DNA from 2 places in the Streptomyces sp. NPDC054783 genome. Region 2 is predicted to be linked to the other one. Evidence: predicted binding sites of a transcription regulator. Region 2 holds the regulator's gene; the other holds the start of a gene.

Region 1 (6,528 bases), on a different contig from region 2:
CCAGCAGCTGCTCCCGGGAGAGCACCGCGCGCGGGGTGTTCGCCAGGCACACCAGCAGGTCGAACTCGGTGGGCGTGAGGTGGACGTCCTCGGACTTCACCCGCACCCGGCGCTGCGCGTGGTCGATCTCCAGCTCGCCGAGCCGCAGGATGCCGGAGCGCGGGGTGGTCGCGGCCAGCGCCGCCCGCTCCACCCGGCGCAGCAGCACGTGCACGCGTGCGGCCAGCTCACGCATCGAGAACGGCTTGGTCATGTAGTCGTCCGCGCCGACCCCGAGACCGACCAGCATGTCCGTCTCGTCGTCGCGCGCGGTCAGCATCAGCACCGGCACGGGGCGCTGCGCCTGCACCCGCCGGCAGACCTCCAGGCCGTCGAAGCCCGGCAGCATGATGTCGAGGATCAGCAGGTCGGGCTGCCAGGCCTCGGCCGTGTCGACGGCGGCCGGGCCGTCCGACGCGGTCTGTACGAGAAATCCCTCGGCGCGCAGCCGGGCCGCGATGGCGTCGACGATCGTCGGGTCGTCCTCGACGACCAGTACCCGGCGCTGTGCGCCCGGGGTGGTCGTCGCCGCGCCGCTCTGGGAGGTGTGTGTCTGCTCCATCGCCCGCCCCTGCTTGTTGCTTTCCGGAACCCGTGGGGTGATCCCATGTCTGCGATTGACGCTTGAATGATCCGCGTCACGGCAGCACATTACGGGGATACACCGCGCTGTCGCTATCCAGGGCGTACGCCGAGGTGCACCGCGTCCGGAACGCCCCGGGCAACGGGCACCTCTTCGGTACGCACCTGCTGGAACCCGGCATTCCACAAGGTACCTTCAAATTCCGGCGACGGTTCGGCGGACCACACCGCGAGCACCCCGCCGGGGCTCAACACCCTTGCGCAGGCGGCGAGTCCGGCCGGTGAGTAGAGGCTGCGGTTGCCGTCCGTGACCGTCCAGCCGGGACCGTTGTCGATGTCCAGGCAGAGTGCGTCGTACGTGTCGGATGTCTCATTGACGAACGCCAGGAGATCGTCCTGCACGATCTCGGTGCGCGGATCGCCGAGCGCCGTCGCGGACACCTCCGCCAGCGGCCCGTCCCGGTGCCAGTCGACGACGGCGGGCTCGCGCTCCACGACGGTGATCCGCCCCCACCCGGGGTCGGCCGCGGCATGTGCGAGTGAGAATCCCACGCCCAGCCCGCCGATCAGCACCTTCGCCTCCGGCCGCCCGTCCAGCGCCCGGTACGCGGCGTCGACCAGCAGCCGCTCCGAGCGGCCGTCGGAGGTGTCCATCAGGAAACAGCCGTTGGCGATGATCTGCAACAGCGCCCCGTGCCGGCGCAGCACCACCTCGCCGTACGGGCCGTCGCGTCGGTCGAGGACCACGGGGGAGTCGTACACGGCAGTCATGCCCCCATCTTCCTTGAACACACCTTGACCTTCACGGGAATTAGGGATGTCGCACTGACGTGCACCCTTTCGGTGCGGGGCGCGGACGCAGCCGGAACGTAGGAGGTTGCTGTGAATCGGCTCTCGCGTGGCGTCGGTCATAGACAGCGGCCCCTGGAAGCCGAAGGGTTGGGGCACGACGGAAGGAGTGCCACAGCGTGGAACGGACCGCGACGGGCCCTGCGGCGGCCGCGTCCCCGCCCCTTACGGGCGCGCCCCTCCCGGACGGCATCGCCGCCGTCCCGGTGCCCGCGATCGCGGATCTGCTGGACGGCGTGCCACGCCAGCGGCACGCTGCGCCCCTCGCCCCCGCTCCCGGACCCGCCCCCGTCGACCGGCGTCCGACCGCACCGCTGTCGCTCCCGCTTCCGCGGCTGTGGCGCCTGCTGCCCACGCCCGCCGGCACCCCGTTCACCTTCGCCTACACGGCCGTCCTGGCCGTCACCTCCGTGTTCGCGGCCCTGGCCGACCCCGCCCTGGTGCACACCCTCTACCAGGACTCCAGCACGGACGTGGCCCACCTGGTGCGCACACCCGCGCTGGTGCTGCCGGCGAGCGCGCTGTGGATCGCGGGCGGCGTCCTCTCGCCGTACGCGCTCGCGTTCGTGCTGGTGCTCACCGCGCTGGAACGGCGGACAGGGGGTGCGCGTGCGGCCTGCGTCTTCCTCGCCGGGCACGTCCTGGCCACGCTCGCCACCGAGATCCCCGTGGGCCTAGCCGTCCTGGTCGGCCACCTCCCGCCCACCTCACTGCACCGCCTCGACTACGGCATCAGCTTCGGCGTCGCGGCCAGCATCGGCGCCCTCTCCGGCCTCCTCGGCCCCTGGCTGCGCTGGCCCCTCCTCACCGTGACGGCCGCCGAGCTCCTCGGCGACCTGATCGCCTTCGAGGACCCGATGACGAACTGGGGCCACCTGATCGCGCTGACGATAGGTGTGGCGAGCTGGCCTCTGGTGCGCCGGTGGCAGAAGGCGCCCCGCTAGGGGCGCAGGGAACTGGCGTCCCCTTGGGTGAACTTGACGGCACCCCTCGGCGAGCTTGATGGGACCCCCCTTGGGCGAGCTTGATCGCTGAGAGCGAACAAGCAAGGGGAACACCAGCCCCTCCCCACCGGTTGAGTCGGCATAGCTCAACTTGACTGCCGAAGGGGAGATCATGGCTACTGAGTCACCGGCGTTCACGCTCGTCCTGCCCGTGCTGCCGCTCGACGACGAGGTCGTGCTGCCCGGCATGGTGGTCCCGCTGGACCTGAGCGACGCCGAGGTACGGGCCGCGGTGGAGGCCGCACAGGCCGCCGCCCGGTCGGAACCGGGCAAGCCCAGGGTGCTGCTGGTGCCCCGCATCGACGGCACGTACGCGAAGACCGGTGTGCTGGGCACGGTCGAGCAGGTCGGCCGGCTGGCCGACGGTGACCCGGGGGCTCTGATCCGCGGCCGGAGCCGCGTGCGCATCGGCGCCGGCACCACCGGTCCCGGCGCGGCCCTGTGGGTCGAGGGCGCCCGCGTCGAGGAGAGCGTGCCGGACCCGCTGCCGGGCCAGGCCGCCGACCTCGTCAAGGAGTACAAGGCGCTCGCCACCACCTGGCTGAAGAAGCGCGGCGCCTGGCAGGTCGTGGACCGCGTCCAGGCCATCGACGACGTCTCCGCGCTCGCCGACAACTCCGGCTACTCGCCGTTCCTCGCCATCGAACAGAAGGTCGAACTGCTGGAGACCGCCGACCCGGTGGCCCGGTTGAAGCTCGCCACACAGCAACTCCGCGACCACCTCGCCGAGCAGGACGTGGCCGAGACCATCGCCAAGGACGTCCAGGAGGGCGTCGACAAGCAGCAGCGCGAGTTCCTGCTGCGCCGCCAGCTGGAGGCCGTCCGCAAGGAACTGCGCGAGCTGAACGGCGAGCAGGACGGCGAGGAGTCCGACGACTACCGCGCCCGCGTCGAGGCCGCCGACCTGCCGGAGAAGGTCCGCGAGGCCGCGCTCAAGGAGGTCGACAAGCTGGAGCGGTCCAGCGACCAGTCCCCGGAGGGCTCCTGGATCCGCACCTGGCTGGACACCGTCCTGGAGATGCCCTGGAACGAACGGACCGAGGACGCGTACGACATCCAGGGCGCCAAGGCGATCCTGGACGCCGAGCACGCGGGCCTGGAGGACGTGAAGGAGCGCATCACCGAGTACCTCGCGGTGCGCAAGCGGCGCGGTGAGCGCGGGCTCGGCGTCATCGGCGGCCGGCGCGGAGGTGCCGTACTGGCCCTGGTGGGCCCGCCCGGCGTCGGCAAGACCAGCCTCGGTGAGTCGGTCGCGCACGCCATGGGCCGCAAGTTCGTCCGAGTCGCCCTCGGCGGCGTCCGCGACGAGGCCGAGGTCCGCGGCCACCGCCGTACCTACGTCGGCGCGCTGCCCGGCCGCATCGTGCGGGCCGTCAAGGAGGCCGGGTCCATGAACCCGGTGGTCCTGCTGGACGAGATCGACAAGGTGGGCTCCGACTTCCGCGGCGACCCGGCCGCGGCCCTGCTCGAAGTCCTGGACCCGGCCCAGAACCACACCTTCCGGGACCACTACCTGGAGGTCGAACTCGACCTGTCGGACGTGGTGTTCCTGGCCACCGCCAACGTCATGGAGGCCATCCCGGAGGCGCTCGCCGACCGTATGGAGATCGTCCGCCTGGACGGCTACACAGAGGACGAGAAGGTCGTCATCGCCCGCGACCACCTGCTCCCGCGCCAGCTGGAGCGGGCGGGACTGGGCGCGGACGAGGTCACGATCGACGAGAGCGCCCTGCGCAAGCTGGCCGGCGAGTACACCCGCGAGGCGGGCGTGCGCACCCTGGAGCGCTCGATCGCACGGCTGTTGCGCAAGGTCGCGGCCCAGCACGAACTCGGCGAACGGGAGCTGCCGTTCACCGTGACGGACGCCGACCTGCGCGACCTGGTCGGGCGCCCGCACCACGTGCCCGAGTCCGCCCAGGACCCGGCCGAGCGCCGTACATCCGTCCCCGGCGTGGCGACGGGTCTCGCGGTCACCGGCGCGGGCGGCGACGTGCTCTACGTCGAGGCCTCCCTGGCCGACCCGGAGACGGGCGCCGCGGGCCTGACCCTGACCGGTCAGCTCGGGGACGTGATGAAGGAGTCGGCGCAGATCGCGCTGAGCTTCCTGCGCAGCCGCGGCGCCGAACTGGAGTTGCCCGTGGGCGACTTGAAAGACCGGGGCGTGCACATCCACTTCCCGGCGGGCGCGGTCCCGAAGGACGGCCCGAGCGCCGGCATCACGATGACGACGGCCCTGGCGTCCCTGCTCTCCGGCCGCCTGGTCCGCACGGACGTCGCCATGACCGGCGAGGTCTCGCTGACCGGCCGGGTACTGCCCATCGGCGGCGTGAAGCAGAAGCTGCTCGCCGCGCACCGCGCCGGGGTGACCACCGTGATCATCCCCAAGCGCAACGAACCCGACCTGGACGACGTCCCGGCCGAGGTGCTGGACAAGCTCGGCGTCCACACCGTGACCGACGTCCGCCAGGTCCTGGAACTGGCACTCGCGCCCGCGGTGAACGGCGCGACGCCGGAGGTTCCCGTGGCGGCGTGACGGACGGTGCCCATCAGCGGGCTCCGCCCGCGGGCATGGGACGAGTGGAGGCCCGGGTCCCGTGAGGGAGGCCCGGGCCTCCACCATATGTGCGTGCGGGGATCGTCGTACCGCGCTCATACCGGCATGGGTCGATAGAATTCAGGCGTGAGTTGGCCCCCCAAGAGCCCCTCCGGTCTGATCGGGGCCGAGATCGCGGGCTACAAGGTGGAGCGCGAACTCGGTCGCGGAGGCATGGCCGTCGTCTACCGTGCCAGGGACCTGCGCCTCGGCCGGACGGTCGCCCTCAAGCTGCTCGCCCCCGAGTACACCAGGAACGACGCCTTCCGCCGCCGTTTCGCCCAGGAGTCCCGGGTGGCCGCCGCCATCGACCATCCCAACATCGTCCCCGTCTTCGAGGCCGGCGAGTTCGACGGGCTGCTCTACATCGCCATGTGCTACGTCTCCGGGCAGGACCTGCGCGCCCTGATCGACAGCGAGGTCCGGCTGCCGGTGCCGGTCGCGCTGCGCATAACGGCCCAGCTGGCGTCCGCCCTGGACGCGGCCCACGCGCGCGAGCTGGTGCACCGGGACGTCAAACCCGGGAACGTCCTGATCGCCAAGGTCGTCGACAGCGACCACCCCGAGCACGTCTATCTCACCGACTTCGGACTGGCGAAGAAATCGCTGTCGCTCACCGGGTTCACCACCGCGGGCGAGTTCGTCGGCACCCTCGACTACGTGGCGCCCGAGCGGATCGCCGGGCGCCCGGTGGACGGCCGGGCCGACCTGTACAGCCTGGCCTGTGTGGTCCACGAGATGCTCGCGGGCGCCCCGCCCTTCCAGCGGGAGGACCACCTGGAACTGCTGTGGGCCCACCAGTACGACCCGCCACCCCCGCTCAGCAAGGAGCGTCCGGACATCCCTGCCGCCGTCGACGACGTGCTGACGAAGGCCCTGGCGAAGGCCCCGGGCGACCGTCACGACACCTGTCTGGAGTTCGTCGCGGCCCTGCGCTGCGCCCTCGCCGAATGTTCCGCCCCGCAGCGCCGTACGCCCACGCTGGTCGATATCCACGCGCCCCGGACGCTCCCCGCCGCCTCGGTACCCGACCCGCCCTCCTGGGCCGGCCCGGTTCTCCGGGGACCGGAGTAGTACCGGGCTTCTGCTCAGGAATTCTTTTCCCGCAAGGGAAAGTGGTGAGAGTTGTCGAATGCCGTCCATGAAATTTCCGTGGGCAGTTTCGGCGGCGGGACTCATGTCGCGTATACCGCGTTGTCGGGGCTTTCGCGTACGACACGGCAGGACGACGAAACCCGCCACGGTCGTGTGGCGGGTTTCGTCGTCGAGGCCGGTCGGTACGGGTGCGGGTTCAGCCTCCCGGCCCGGGACGTGACTCCTACTGGTTGACGTTGGCCTGGTTGGTCTTGCCGTCGCCCTGGTTGACGTTGGCCTGGTTGGTCTTGCCGTCGCCCTGGTTGACGTTCGTCTGGTTGACCTTGCCGCCGCCCTGGTTGACGTTCGCCTGGTTGACCTTGCCCT
Region 2 (6,528 bases):
AGGATCAGCCGGTCGATCACCTCGTCCAGGGTGCGGGCCTCCACCGTGTCGCCCATCAGCTCCAGGTAGTTCAGCAGGCCCTGGCCGTGCCGGGCCACATGCGTGTACAGGTCGCGCATGCGCACGCCCCGGCCGCGCAGGGCCAGCGCCCGGTGCAGCCCCTCGGTCAGCTCGGCCTCCCGGCGGATGCCGCCGGGCTGCACGGTGAGCACCTCGGTCGTGCAGGCCTCGGTCGCCTCGTCCATCGCGGCCTGGATCCGGGAGAGCCCGTCCAGCACCCGGATAGCGCTGCCCTCGGCCGGTGCGGCCAGTGCGCCCAGCTGACGGCCGAGTCCGGCGTACCACTCGAAGGCGGCCACCGCCGAGCCCACCCGCCGCTGGCTCTCGCTGACCTCGTCGTAGACCCCGCGCAGCAGCCTGGTCATGACCTCCTGCGGGGAGGTCGGCACCAGCCAGTCCATGTCGTCGGGGTCCGGGTGCAGCAGGGCCAGTTCCAGCAGGCAGGGCACCGCCTCGGCATCAGTGCGCGGCACGCGCCCCCGGCGTACGGCCCGGGAATAGATCCGGTCGCCGGCCGCGCACAGTCGGTCGGCGCCGTGTGGATGTTCCTCCGCCCCGCGCCCGGCCATCGCCCATTCCACCCCCGGTGTGCTGCCACTTCCGCAGCGCAACTATGCGCGGCGCCGACCGGGTCCGCAACACGGCTCACCACAACAGAGCTGCCGTTAAACGCTGTTATGTCCGGGTATCGGTCAGGCTCCGCCCCTCGCATTGCAACAAGCTGACGGTGGTGGCCCGGACTGCGTCACGGCATCGTTGGTCCCACTTCCCCCGGGTGTCACACCGGCAAACCCGAGGGATCCCGTAGGGGCTCGCGCCCCGCGCCCACGGGGGTGGCGCGGGGCGGGCCCGCTCCGCCGGAAAGCCGCATGCCCGTCACAACCCCGCGCCCCTTCGGGCGCGGGGATTCGTGCCCTACTTCAAGCCCAGCGCCGCGCACGCCGCCCTGTACTTGGGGGTGCAGATGTCGGCCACGGTGTAGATGCCGTCCGCGACGACCGTGGACTTGATGTTGCTCTTGGTCAGGGCGACCGGCTGGATCAGCTTGGACGGGATGCTCTTGGTGGTGGGGCTGTCGACCTTGTCCTGGGTGAGCGCGTCGAACTGGATGTCCTTGCCCTGAACCTTGGCGACGGCCATCTGTGCGGCGGCCTCGGCCTCGTCCGGGTAGGCCTTGTAGACGCTCATGTACTGCTCACCGGCCACGATCCGCTGGACGGCGTCGAGTTCCGCGTCCTGGCCGGTGACCGGCGGCAGGTTCGTGACGCCGGCGGCCTTCAGGGCCTTGATGACACCGCCGGCCATGCCGTCGTTGGCGGCGTAGACGCCGGCGATGTTGCTCTTGCCGATCGCGCTGATGGCCCTGGCCATCTCGGTCTCGGCGAGCTCCGGCTTCCAGTCCGTGGTGTCGTACGTCGCCGCGATCGTCGCATGGCCGGTCAGCTCGGAGAGCGCGCCCTGCTTGAACTGCTTGGCGTTCGGGTCGGTGGGCGAGCCGTTCACCATGACGATCTTGTGGGAGCTGTCGGCCGAGCCGAGGGCCTCCAGCAGGGTGCGGCCCTGCACCTCGCCGACGAGCTCGTTGTCGAAGGAGACGTAGGCGTCGATCGGGCCCTCGGCGAGACGGTCGTAGGCGATGACCGGAATACCCGCGTCCTTGGCCTTCGTGACCTCGGGGGCGATGGCGTGCGAGTCGACCGCGTCGATCATGATGATGTCGACCTTCTCGTCGATCATCTTCTGCATCTGCGAGGCCTGCTGGGAGGCGTTCGCGTCGGCGTTTTCGTACTCGACCTTGCCCTGCTTGCCGGTGAGTTCGGCCACCTTGTCCTTGATGATGGGGTAGTCGAACTTGTCGTAACGGGTGTTCGCCTTCTCCGGCAGCAGAAGGCCCACGGTGATGTCGTTGCCCTTGCTCGGGCTCGCGCTCGCGCCGTCCCCCGTTGCTCCCAGCACGCCACAACCGGCGAGCGAGAGGGTCATCGTGGATGCGGCCACGGATATGGCGATACGACGCATTCGAGGGCTCACTTCAGGTGCGTTCCGGACGTAGGGCTGCTATACGACCCAGGTGTCTGAAAAGACAACGCGGAGGCCCCACCCGGCGTCAAGCGGAATCACTTAACGAGTCCGCAACACCACGCTCGGCTGACCCTGTGAAGGAGGAGCGGAATCATCTCCAAACACTCTTTACGGACCCTCCATTCAAAGGGAGTTCACGGATCGGCAAAGATCGGTGCAACCAGCCGGGTTCTCCGCGAGTCGTGATCACCGGCGGTCGTGCGCCGCTTCCCCGACTCGACCAGACGACCGAACGAACCCAGCCAGGCTCCGTGCGGCTCCTGACACGGTGAAGGGGCCCGCGGAAGACCGCGGGCCCCTTCACCGTGTTCGCTCAGTCCTGCTCAGTCCTGCTGCCGCTTCGGCCGCCACACCACCAGCGCGGTGGTCTGCTGGACCTCCTGGTACGGGACCAGGTCGCGGCGGTAGGAGGCGTGGACGGCGGCCTCGCGCTGCTGCATCGCGGCCGCCGCGCCGTCCAGGGCCGCCTCCAGCTCCGCGACGCGGGACTGCAGGGCGGCGACCTGGTTCTCCAGTTCGATGATGCGCTTGATGCCGGCCAGGTTGATGCCCTCGTCCTGCGACAACTGCTGCACCTGGCGGAGCAGTTCGATGTCACGGGCCGAGTAGCGGCGGCCCCGGCCCGCGGTGCGGTCGGGGGAGACCAGGCCCAGGCGGTCGTACTGGCGCAGCGTCTGCGGGTGGAGTCCGGAGAGCTGGGCCGCCACCGAGATGACGTAGACCGGGGTCTCCTCGGTCAGTTCATACGGGTTACGTCGACGGCCGTCCATCTCTCTCAGTCTCCCTTCGCGGCCTCGAACAGCTCCGCCCGCGGATCCTCGCCCGCGGTCGCCTCGCGATACGCCTCGAGCGCGTCACGAGCCTTCCCCGACACGTCCTTGGGCACACGCACCTCGACGGTGACCAACAGGTCGCCGCGGGTGCCGTCCTTGCGGACCGCGCCCTTGCCCCGGGCGCGCATGGTGCGGCCGTTGGGCGTGCCGGGCGGCAGCTTGAGGGTGACGGGCGGGCCGCCCAGGGTGGGGACCCGCACCTCGCCGCCGAGCGCGGCCTCGGCGAAGGTCACCGGGACGGTCACCGTGAGGTTGTCGCCCTTGCGCCCGAACACCGGGTGCTCGCCGACGTGTACGACGACGTAGAGGTCGCCCGCCGATCCGCCCCGCTCGCCGGGCGCGCCCTTGCCGCGCAGCCGGATGCGCTGGCCGTCGGTCACCCCGGCCGGGATGCGGACCTGCATGGTGCGCGAGGACTTGGCGCGTCCGCTGCCCTTGCACTCCATGCAGGGGTGCTCGGCGATCAGGCCGCGGCCCTTGCAGTCGGGGCAGGGGTCGGTGAGCGAGAAGCCGCCGCCGGAGCCCCGGGCGACCTGCCCGGTGCCGACGCAGGTCGGGCACACGCGCGGTGTGCCGTTCTTGTCGCCGGTGCCCGAGCAGGCCTTGCAGGGCGCCTGGGAGGACATCCGCAGGGGCACCGTGGCGCCCTCGATGGCCTCCGTGAAGCTCAGCGTGACCTCGGACTCGATGTCCTGGCCGCGCCGGGGCTGGGTCCGCGTGCCGGCGGTGCCGCCGCGGTTGAACAGGCCCCCGAAGACGTCACCGAGTCCGCCCCCGAAGCCTCCGCCCTGGGTGGTGGTCCCGCCGCCTCCGAAGAGGTCGCCCAGGTCGAAGTTGAAGGAGCCGCCGGCGCCCGGCCCGGGGCGGAAGCCGCCGTTGCCGAACAGGGCGCGAGCCTCGTCGTACTCCTTGCGCTTCTTGGGGTCGCCGAGGACGTCGTTCGCCTCGGAGATCTCCTTGAAGCGCTCCTCGGCCTTGACGTTGCCCTTGTTGGCGTCCGGGTGGAACTCGCGGGCGAGCTTCCGGTACGCCTTCTTGATCTCGGCCTCGGTGGCGTCCTTGGGGACGCCGAGGACCTTGTAGTAGTCCTTCTCGATGAAGTCCTTGGTGCTCATCCCCGACGTCCCTCCTTCCCCTCAGTGGTCTTCACGTCAGCCCTCGTCCGGGCCACCGTTCTCCTTGTCGTCGGCCTGCTTCGCCTCGGTGGTGTCCTCGGCGCCCTCGGCCTTGACGGTCTGCGCACCCGGCTGCGGCTCGGCGACGGCCACCCGCGCGGGGCGGATGGTGCGCTCGCCGATGCGATACCCGGGCTGCAGGATCGCCACGCAGGTCGTCTCCGTGACGTCCGGCGCGTAACTGTGCATCAGGGCCTCGTGGATGGTCGGGTCGAAGGGCTCGCCCTCCTTGCCGAACTGCTGCAGGCCCATCTTGGCCGCGACGGTCTCCAGCGACTCGGCCACCGACTTGAAGCCGCCGACCAGTTCGCCGTGTTCCCGCGCGCGGCCGATGTCGTCGAGCACGGGCAGGAGCTCGGTCAGGAGGTTCGCGATGGCGATCTCCTTGACCGTGATCCGGTCCCGCTCGACCCGGCGGCGGTAGTTCTGGTACTCGGCCTGGAGCCGCTGGAGGTCCACCGTGCGCTCGTGCAGCGCGGTGCGCACCTGGTCCAGCTGGGCGACCAGACCGGCACTTTCGTTTCCGTCCCCGGCCGGGGCCGCCCCCTCCTGGGAGGAGGCGGCCTTCGGCTCGGCGTCGTCGGAGGTGGCGCCGGAGGGGACGTCGGGCTTCTCTTCAAAGCCCGGGGTCTCCTCCGTCACGCGGCACCGTCCTTGCGCTCGTCGTCCACGATCTCGGCGTCCACGACGTCGTCGTCGGCGGCCTTGGCGCCACCGGCGGCGGCACCCTCCGGGCCGGCCTGCGCGGCCTGGGCGTCGGCGTACATGGCCTGGCCCAGCTTCTGCGAGACGGCCGCGACCTTCTCGGTGGCGGTGCGGATCTCGGCGGTGTCCTCGCCCGTGAGCTTCTCCTTCAGCTCGGCGACGGCCTCCTCGACCTCGGTCTTGATCTCGCCCGGGACCTTGTCCTCGTTGTCCTTGAGGAACTTCTCGGTCTGGTAGACGAGCTGCTCGCCCTGGTTGCGGGTCTCGGCGGCCTCGCGGCGGCGGTGGTCCTCCTCCGCGTACTGCTCGGCCTCCTGGCGCATCCGGTCGACCTCGTCCTTCGGCAGCGAGGAGCCGCCGGTGACGGTCATCTTCTGCTCCTTGCCGGTGCCGAGGTCCTTCGCCGTGACGTGCATGATGCCGTTGGCGTCGATGTCGAAGGAGACCTCGATCTGCGGGACGCCGCGCGGCGCCGGCGGCAGACCGGTCAGCTCGAACATGCCGAGCTTCTTGTTGTACGCCGCGATCTCGCGCTCGCCCTGGTAGACCTGGATCTGCACCGACGGCTGGTTGTCCTCGGCCGTGGTGAAGATCTCGGAGCGCTTGGTCGGGATCGTGGTGTTGCGCTCGATCAGCTTGGTCATGATGCCGCCCTTGGTCTCGATACCGAGGGACAGCGGGGTGACGTCGAGCAGCAGGACGTCCTTGACCTCGCCCTTGAGGACACCGGCCTGGAGCGAGGCGCCGATGGCGACGACCTCGTCCGGGTTCACGCCCTTGTTGGCCTCCTTGCCGCCGGTCAGCTCCTTGACGAGCTCGGCGACGGCGGGCATACGGGTGGAGCCGCCGACGAGGACGACGTGGTCGATCTCGTTGATGGAGATGCCGGCGTCCTTGATGACGTTGTGGAACGGCGTCTTGCAGCGCTCCAGCAGGTCGGCCGTCAGCTGCTGGAACTGAGCCCGGGTGAGCTTCTCGTCCAGGTGCAGCGGGCCCTCGGCGGACGCCGTGATGTACGGCAGGTTGATCGAGGTCTCGGTGGAGGAGGACAGCTCGATCTTGGCCTTCTCGGCGGCCTCGCGCAGACGCTGCAGGGCCATCTTGTCCTTGCCGAGGTCCACGCCGTGGCCGGCCGCGAACTGCTTGACCAGGTAGTCGACGACGCGCTGGTCCCAGTCGTCACCACCGAGGTGGTTGTCACCGTTGGTGGCCTTCACCTCGACGACACCGTCGCCGATCTCCAGCAGCGAGACGTCGAAGGTACCGCCACCGAGGTCGAAGACGAGGATCGTCTGGTCGTCCTTGTCGAGGCCGTAGGCCAGCGCGGCCGCGGTCGGCTCGTTGACGATGCGCAGGACGTTCAGACCGGCGATCTCACCGGCCTCCTTGGTCGCCTGACGCTCGGAGTCGTTGAAGTACGCCGGGACGGTGATGACCGCGTCGGTCACCTTCTCGCCCAGGTAGGCCTCGGCGTCCCGCTTCAGCTTCTGCAGGATGAACGCGGAGATCTGCTGCGGGTTGAAGTCCTTGCCGTCGAGCTGGATCTTCCAGTCGGTGCCCATGTGGCGCTTCACCGAGCGGATGGTCCGGTCCACGTTCGTGACCGCCTGACGCTTGGCGACCTCGCCGACGAGCACCTCACCGTTCTTGGCGAAGGCGACGACGGACGGCGT

Evidence for each region. Region 2 encodes HspR, which represses chaperone genes until heat shock. Its sites were predicted from a motif close to TTGAGNNNNNNNNNCTCAA; they were not measured.
Region 1: lon (endopeptidase La) is a predicted target of HspR. The motif match lies at 2,546-2,564, and genes of this name have one in related genera.

The regions. Positions count from the first base shown of each region.
Region 1 is NZ_JBSHAY010000002.1:140,096-146,623, forward strand. It holds gene ACWGJ5_RS04950 (response regulator transcription factor) at 1-601, opposite strand, end outside; gene ACWGJ5_RS04955 (spermine/spermidine synthase domain-containing protein) at 715-1,392, opposite strand; gene ACWGJ5_RS04960 (rhomboid-like protein) at 1,590-2,414, shown strand; gene lon (endopeptidase La) at 2,587-5,007, shown strand; gene ACWGJ5_RS04970 (serine/threonine-protein kinase) at 5,155-6,141, shown strand; gene ACWGJ5_RS04975 (hypothetical protein) at 6,386-6,528, opposite strand, start outside.
Region 2 is NZ_JBSHAY010000003.1:99,728-106,255, forward strand. It holds gene ACWGJ5_RS07390 (LuxR C-terminal-related transcriptional regulator) at 1-629, opposite strand, end outside; gene ACWGJ5_RS07395 (sugar ABC transporter substrate-binding protein) at 976-2,079, opposite strand; gene ACWGJ5_RS07400 (heat shock protein transcriptional repressor HspR) at 2,466-2,912, opposite strand; gene dnaJ (molecular chaperone DnaJ) at 2,918-4,090, opposite strand; gene grpE (nucleotide exchange factor GrpE) at 4,127-4,792, opposite strand; gene dnaK (molecular chaperone DnaK) at 4,789-6,528, opposite strand, start outside.